2 regions of the Virgibacillus dakarensis genome follow, and region 2 is predicted to be linked to the other one. Evidence: a T-box and tRNA genes for the amino acid it is inferred to sense, from the RefSeq annotation. Region 2 holds a T-box; the other holds one or more tRNA genes.

Region 1 (3,415 bases), on a different contig from region 2:
CAATAGTCTATTTAAATAGATTAGGAACATGATAAATGGTTCGCCTGTCTATGCTTCTGCTTCCAAACCATCCTCCTACAATTTACCACCCAATGGAACCCGGACTCAAAAGCTAAAATATACGTACTAAAATAGACGCTTGAAGGCAAGCGTCTATTTCATTTAGCCACCAATGATGTGATATCCCGAATCAACATGAAGAACTTCGCCGGTAATTCCTCTTGATAGTTCACTCATGAAGAATAATGTTGCATCGCCCACTTGATCTTGATCAATGTTACGGCGTAAAGGCGCTTTTTCCGTAATTACAGAGGTTTTTTCATTGAACCCGGATACACCTTTAGCGGATAATGTTCGAATTGGACCCGCAGAAACGGCATTTACCCGGATGCCATATTTTCCAACGTCCTCCGCCAAATACCGTACACTAGCCTCTAAGGATGCCTTTGCAACACCCATGACATTGTAGTTTTTAATAACTCGTTCTGCACCAAGGTAGGTTTGGGTAACAATACTGCCGCCCTCTGTCATGAGTTCTTTGGCAGCTTTTGTGACAGCTACAAGTGAATAAGCACTTATCTCCTGTGCCAATAAGAAGCCATCACGGGAAGTATCGGCATATTCGCCTTTTAATTCTTCTTTATTGGCAAAAGCAACAGAATGAACCAATCCATGAATAACGCCAACTTTATCCTTAATTTCACTGAAGGCAGATTGAATACTTTCGTCACTAGCAACATCACATGTGACAATTAATTTGGCTTCTATTCCGTTTTCCTCGAGCAGCTTGACTAATTTTTTATAGGAGCGTTCTTGTCTATTAGTGAAAATCAAATTTGCTCCCGCATTATGTAACGATTTGGTAATTCCCCAAGCAATGCTTCGCTGGTTTGCTACTCCCATTACAACGATATTTTTTCCTTTTAATAAATCGGACATTTGTTTACCTCCAATATATGAATACTGTACATATTATACCCCAAACCTTTCCGTTAAAGAAACCATAGTGTAAATGATGCTTAGCTGTTGATTAAATCAGGGGGCATTGCTGGAAGATGAGGAAATAACAACTTGGAAAGTGTGGATTTCGACCGGAAAAACAAGAACATCGACCGGAGAGCAGAAACATCGACCGGAAAGCGGAAACATCGGCGGAGGAGGAGAACATCGGCCGGAGAGCAGAAACATCAACCGGAGAGCAGAAACATCGGCCGGAAAGCGGAAACATCGACCGGAGAGCAGAAACATCGGCCGGAAAGCGGAAACATCGACCGGAGAGCAGAAACATCGGCCGGAAAGCGGAAACATCGACCGGAGAGCAGAAACATCGGCCGGAGATCGGAAACATCAACCGGAAAATGCAAAATATCGGCGGTTGGAAAGGTTTTTCCGTTATAAAGTAAAAAAATATAAAAATCCTCTTTACAAAAATAGGTTATCTGTATATAATAAAATTCGTCGGTTTGCGACAAGGTTTTATTTTAATCGATGACAAAGCCGTTAAGGCCCGTTGGTCAAGTGGTTAAGACACCGCCCTTTCACGGCGGTAACACGGGTTCGAATCCCGTACGGGTCACCACTAAAGATAAAATGGCAATTTGGCGGACATGTTAAATAACGTTATGTCACAATACATGCACCACCACATCCTGTACATGGAGGATTAGCTCAGCTGGGAGAGCACCTGCCTTACAAGCAGGGGGTCGCAGGTTCGAGCCCTGCATCCTCCACCATCTTACCCGAGCAAAGCTGTAATGTTCCGGTTTTCCCGATCTTACTGAATAAGCTTCTGGAACGATGAGCATACTTAGGTAAGAAACTATAGGCCGGCCTAGCTCAATTGGTAGAGCAACTGACTTGTAATCAGTAGGTTGGGGGTTCAAGTCCTCTGGCCGGCACCATTTTTTTATGTATAAATCGTGAAATATGGTTAACAATACGGAGGGGTAGCGAAGTGGCTAAACGCGGCGGACTGTAAATCCGCTCCCTCAGGGTTCGGCAGTTCGAATCTGCCCCCCTCCACCATTATCAGATTGTTGGGCTATAGCCAAGCGGTAAGGCAGCGGGTTTTGATCCCGTCATTCCCAGGTTCGAATCCTGGTAGCCCAGCCATTTTTTTATTTTTTCAACCGTTTATTACATAAGGACTAGCAATTGCCAATATTGCTTTTGAGCCATTAGCTCAGTCGGTAGAGCATCTGACTTTTAATCAGAGGGTCGGAGGTTCGAATCCTCCATGGCTCACCATTTATTCCATTATTTAATAACAATTTATCCAAAAGAACTCTAGCATAAATGTCACTATCCATAGTATAATTAGAAAAAACAAGGTCGTACTGTTTATCAACAACCTTGTTTATTTGCATTTTACGCTGTTTTTTTACATAATAGAAAGAGTAAATTTTTTTCTAAAAACAAATCATACATGATATAAATATATTATACGGAAGGCAAAAGGATGAGTTGGTATGAAAACTTCCAGGATCCCCGGTTTTTACAATATGACTGTTGAAAAGCGGCGAGAGCTACTGGCATCTATGCAATTATTCAATGACGAACAACTAAATAATTTACGTAAAGCTGAGTCGTTACCATTAGGTACAGCGGATAATATGATTGAGAACGTTATTGGAACCTTTCCCTTGCCACTTGGATTAGGATTAAACTTTTTAATTAATGGCAAGGATTATGCTGTGCCAATGGCTATCGAGGAGCCATCTGTTGTAGCGTCTGCCAGTTATATTGCCAAAATTGTCCGGGATGCCGGTGGATTCACAACAGAATCGACAGGGCGAGTTATGATCGGGCAAATTCAGGTTGTCGGTTGCCCTGATATCGAAGGGGCTAAAAAGGCGATATTGGCGGAAAGGGACGCATTGCTAAATGATGCAAATGCTGCATATCCTAGTTTAGTCGCCAGGGGTGGCGGCGCAGAGGATCTGGAAGTTAGACTTTTAAATGAAGGTTCAGGATCAAAATATGGTAAAATGCTTGTAGTCCATGTATATATTAATACGTGCGATGCGATGGGTGCCAATATTATCAATACCATGGTGGAAGCATTGGCACCCTCAATAGAACAACTAACAAATGGGAAGGTGTATTTACGTATCCTTTCCAATTATGCAGATCGATGCCTGGCTAAAGCAAGCTGTGCCATCCCGCCTGAACTCTTAGGGTCGGATGATTTTGCCGGAGAAGCGGTGCGGGACGGGGTTGTACATGCTTATGAATTTGCTGCCTCGGATCCTTACCGGGCGGTTACACATAACAAAGGGATTATGAATGGAATTGATCCGGTTGTTATTGCTACCGGCAATGATTGGAGAGCAGTTGAGGCTGGGGCGCATGCATATGCAGCTCGTTATGGAAAATACAGCTCCATGACAACGTGGGCTGTTGATGATAACGGAAA
Region 2 (3,415 bases):
TTGATATAAATTGCGCCATTGTTGACATCTTCTCTTGCCTGTCGTTTGGACGGGGAAATGGAAGCGTTCACCAAAAGATCGATGATGCCAATTTCCTGTTTTTCCATATCATATGTTGGAACGTCTTTGAAACCTTGCTCAATATCATCTGCAGACAACTGCTTTATGTTACCACTAAATAACGCTGCAGATATTTTTTGGGCCTGGTCAAGTGCTTCCTGACTGTGAACCATTCGGGTAACTTCCTCTGCCAATCGTTTTTGTGCCAGCCGCTTTTCTGGATGTTGTTCCACTTCCCGCTGCAGTTGTTCCATTTCATCCTGCTCCAAAAACGTAAAGTATTGTAGAAATTTAATCACATCACGATCATCCGTATTAATCCAGAACTGGTAAAATTCATATGGTGTCGTTTTTTTCGGATCGAGCCAGATAGCCCCGCCAGCAGTTTTGCCAAATTTTGTGCCATCGGCTTTGGTAATAAGCGGAACAGTCAACCCATAAACTTTAATTTCCTCATCCGGTTGCGTATTTGTTCGACGAATTAATTCCATGCCAGCTGTAATATTGCCCCATTGATCACTACCGCCGATTTGTAATGTACAATGCTCCTGCTCATATAACTTAAGGAAATCAAGCGACTGCAAAATCATATAACTGAATTCAGTAAATGAAATTCCTTGCTCAATTCGTGCTGAAACCGATTCTTTTGCAAGCATGTAGTTAATCCCAAAGTGTTTCCCGGCATCACGCAGAAAATCGATTATCGTCATGCTCGCCAACCAATCATGATTGTTACGGGCAACTGCTGCATTCTCCCCATGATTAAAGTCAAGCAGATGTGCTAATTGTTGTTTGATTTTGTCACTGTATCCTTTGACGACCGCAGCCTCATTTAACGATCGTTCGGTTGATCGCCCGCTCGGATCACCAATCATCCCTGTTCCGCCGCCAATCAAAGCTATTGGCTTGTGCCCTGCCCGCTGAAACCGTTTCAGCATTAATACAGGAACTAGATGACCAATATGCAGACTGTCAGCCGTTGGATCAAATCCGGCATATAACGTCACCTGGTTGTTCTGCAAATATTCGTCCAATCCCTGTAAATCTGTAGTTTGGTGAATTAATCCCCGATTTTGTAAATCACTCAAAATATTCATCTTGCTCATTCTCCTTTAAACTGTTCTAGAAAATAAATAAAAAAATCCCATCCCTAACGGTAAAGGGACGAGATTTTGCTCGCGGTACCACCCTTGTTGCACATACATGCCACTTTGGGGTTGTTAACGATGCACTCACCGTTTTTCTTTGCGAAAGAAAAAAGCTCCGGATTGTAATTCGTTCAGCAAATATATACTAGTTCCCACCACCACTAGCTCGCTTCAACAGGGATTTGCTTCACTACTTCGATCCTTCCATGCCTTTTATATAAATAGTATTATCTATTTTTATCACACTTCCAATTAAAATGCAATTAATATTTCAAGCACTTTTCGCCTCAGCAGGATATTCGCCCGTATTAATCGATTTCTAAGCAAAATTCCAATCCAGCTGGCCAAAACAGCTTTCATTAAACCAACTACAATGAAAGGATAAACGCCTGATGCTAAAGCGAGTGACCAGTTCAAATCAAGAACGAATTTCAATTGAATTGTACCGCATAGCAATGTGATGATCATTCCTGCTATATTAGCAACAATAGCCATGGAAAAAGTGAAACTTGTCCTTTCCAAAATAAGTCCAGTGACAAAAGCTGTTAGAATAAATCCAAAAATGTAGCCGCCTGTTGGTCCTATCAATACCTGGGCACCTCCACTAAAACCGGCAAATACCGGGGCCCCGACTACTCCCAAAGCAGCATAGCATATCATTGCAATAGCCCCTAGCTTACTGCCAATAATGGTCGCGGTTAAGCCAACTCCCAATGTTTGCCCACTTATTGGCACAAGCGGGAGCGGTACTTCAACTTGTGCTAACACGGCCGTAATAGCTGCAAACAGCGCACATATGATGACTTTTCGTAAATTTGACTGACTTTGATTCATTCGGCACCTCCATATATGTAAACTAATTATTAATAAGGTTAACATAAATATTGTCAAATTACTATACCTTTTCAAACAAAGGGACACCAATCGCTCTTATCAGGATAATCTGAAAATCTCATATTCTATGTACTACTGAAAAAGCGCATATGCTATAATATAATATGGAATTTTAGGAGGTTTTTATCGTGGATAATTTCAAGCAAATACTTCATAAATATAACAAGAAAGTGAAAGAGATGTGGAAAGCCGGAAAAATCCAGCGTTCCTCCCGTGTAACGTATGATATTGTTTGGAATATTATCCTGATTTTCATCGTTGTCGGTGTAGTCGGAGCCGTCTTTGCATTTGGTGTTGGTGCAGGTTATTTCGCTTCACTTGTTAAAGATGAACCAATCCGAAGTTATGACGAAATGGAAAAAGATATTTATAATTATGAAGAAACGTCAGAGCTCTATTTTGCCGACAATAACTATATCGGTGATGTTCAATCAGACATACATAGAGAAGAAGTTTCACTAAAAAATGTCTCTGATACACTGCTGAATGCAGTCGTCGCCACAGAGGATGAAAATTTTCGGGAGCACAAAGGTGTTGTACCAAAGGCAATCGTTCGTGCCGTTGTTCAAGAAGCCACCAATGCTGATGTTAAAACAGGCGGAAGTACATTAACACAGCAGCTGATCAAAAATCAGATACTGACGAATGAAGTATCTTTTGAACGGAAAGCAAAGGAAATATTATTATCACTTCGCTTGGAACGCTTCTTCAGTAAAGACCAAATCCTGGAAGCCTATTTGAATATTATTCCATATGGTCGTGATGCTTCAGGGCAAAATATTGCCGGAATTCAAACGGCCGCGCAAGGTGTATTTGGCGTTGATGCAAAAGATTTAAATCTTCCGCAATCAGCTTATCTTGCCGGATTGCCGCAGAGTCCTTCTTACTATACACCATTTGCCAATAAGGGCGGATTAAAGAAAAAAGAGGATTTGAAACCCGGTATAAATCGGATGAAGTCGGTACTAAAACGAATGTATGACGAAAAATATATTACAAAAAAAGAATATGACAAGGCACTAAATTACGATATTGCAGCTGATTTTACAAAGGCTTCGAAATCTGCCATTGAAAAATATCCATACCTGACCTATGAACTTGAAAAACGTGCAAAAGAAATTCTTGCCAAGAAGTTGGCAAAAGATGATGGGTATACAGCAGAAGACCTGAAAAATGATAAAAAATTACGTGAAGAATATATGATTCTGGCGGACCGTGATATGCGGCAAAAAGGCTATGAAATACATTCAACAATTAACAAAAAGACCTATGAAGCATTTCAGAAAATAGCAAAGGAATATGACAACTATGGG

Evidence for each region. A T-box is a leader RNA that pairs with one kind of tRNA and senses whether it is charged. The one in region 2 lies ahead of tyrS (tyrosine--tRNA ligase), so its partner is inferred to be a tRNA-Tyr.
Region 1: it has a tRNA-Tyr gene. The T-box ahead of tyrS (tyrosine--tRNA ligase) is inferred to sense a tRNA for this amino acid. The anticodon was not compared.

What each region holds. Positions count from the first base shown of each region.
Region 1 covers NZ_LT732554.1:1,093,626-1,097,040, forward strand. Annotated here, with positions in the region: gene fabI (enoyl-ACP reductase FabI) at 163-939, opposite strand; gene CZ382_RS15120 (hypothetical protein) at 1,046-1,492, shown strand; tRNA gene CZ382_RS15125 (tRNA-Glu) at 1,505-1,579, shown strand; tRNA gene CZ382_RS15130 (tRNA-Val) at 1,658-1,733, shown strand; tRNA gene CZ382_RS15135 (tRNA-Thr) at 1,826-1,901, shown strand; tRNA gene CZ382_RS15140 (tRNA-Tyr) at 1,941-2,025, shown strand; tRNA gene CZ382_RS15145 (tRNA-Gln) at 2,038-2,112, shown strand; tRNA gene CZ382_RS15150 (tRNA-Lys) at 2,172-2,247, shown strand; gene CZ382_RS15155 (hydroxymethylglutaryl-CoA reductase, degradative) at 2,469-3,415, shown strand, end outside.
Region 2 covers NZ_LT732553.1:1,845,052-1,848,466, forward strand. Annotated here, with positions in the region: gene tyrS (tyrosine--tRNA ligase) at 1-1,157, opposite strand, end outside; T-box leader at 1,218-1,424, opposite strand; gene CZ382_RS09280 (biotin transporter BioY) at 1,461-2,042, opposite strand; gene CZ382_RS09285 (transglycosylase domain-containing protein) at 2,231-3,415, shown strand, end outside.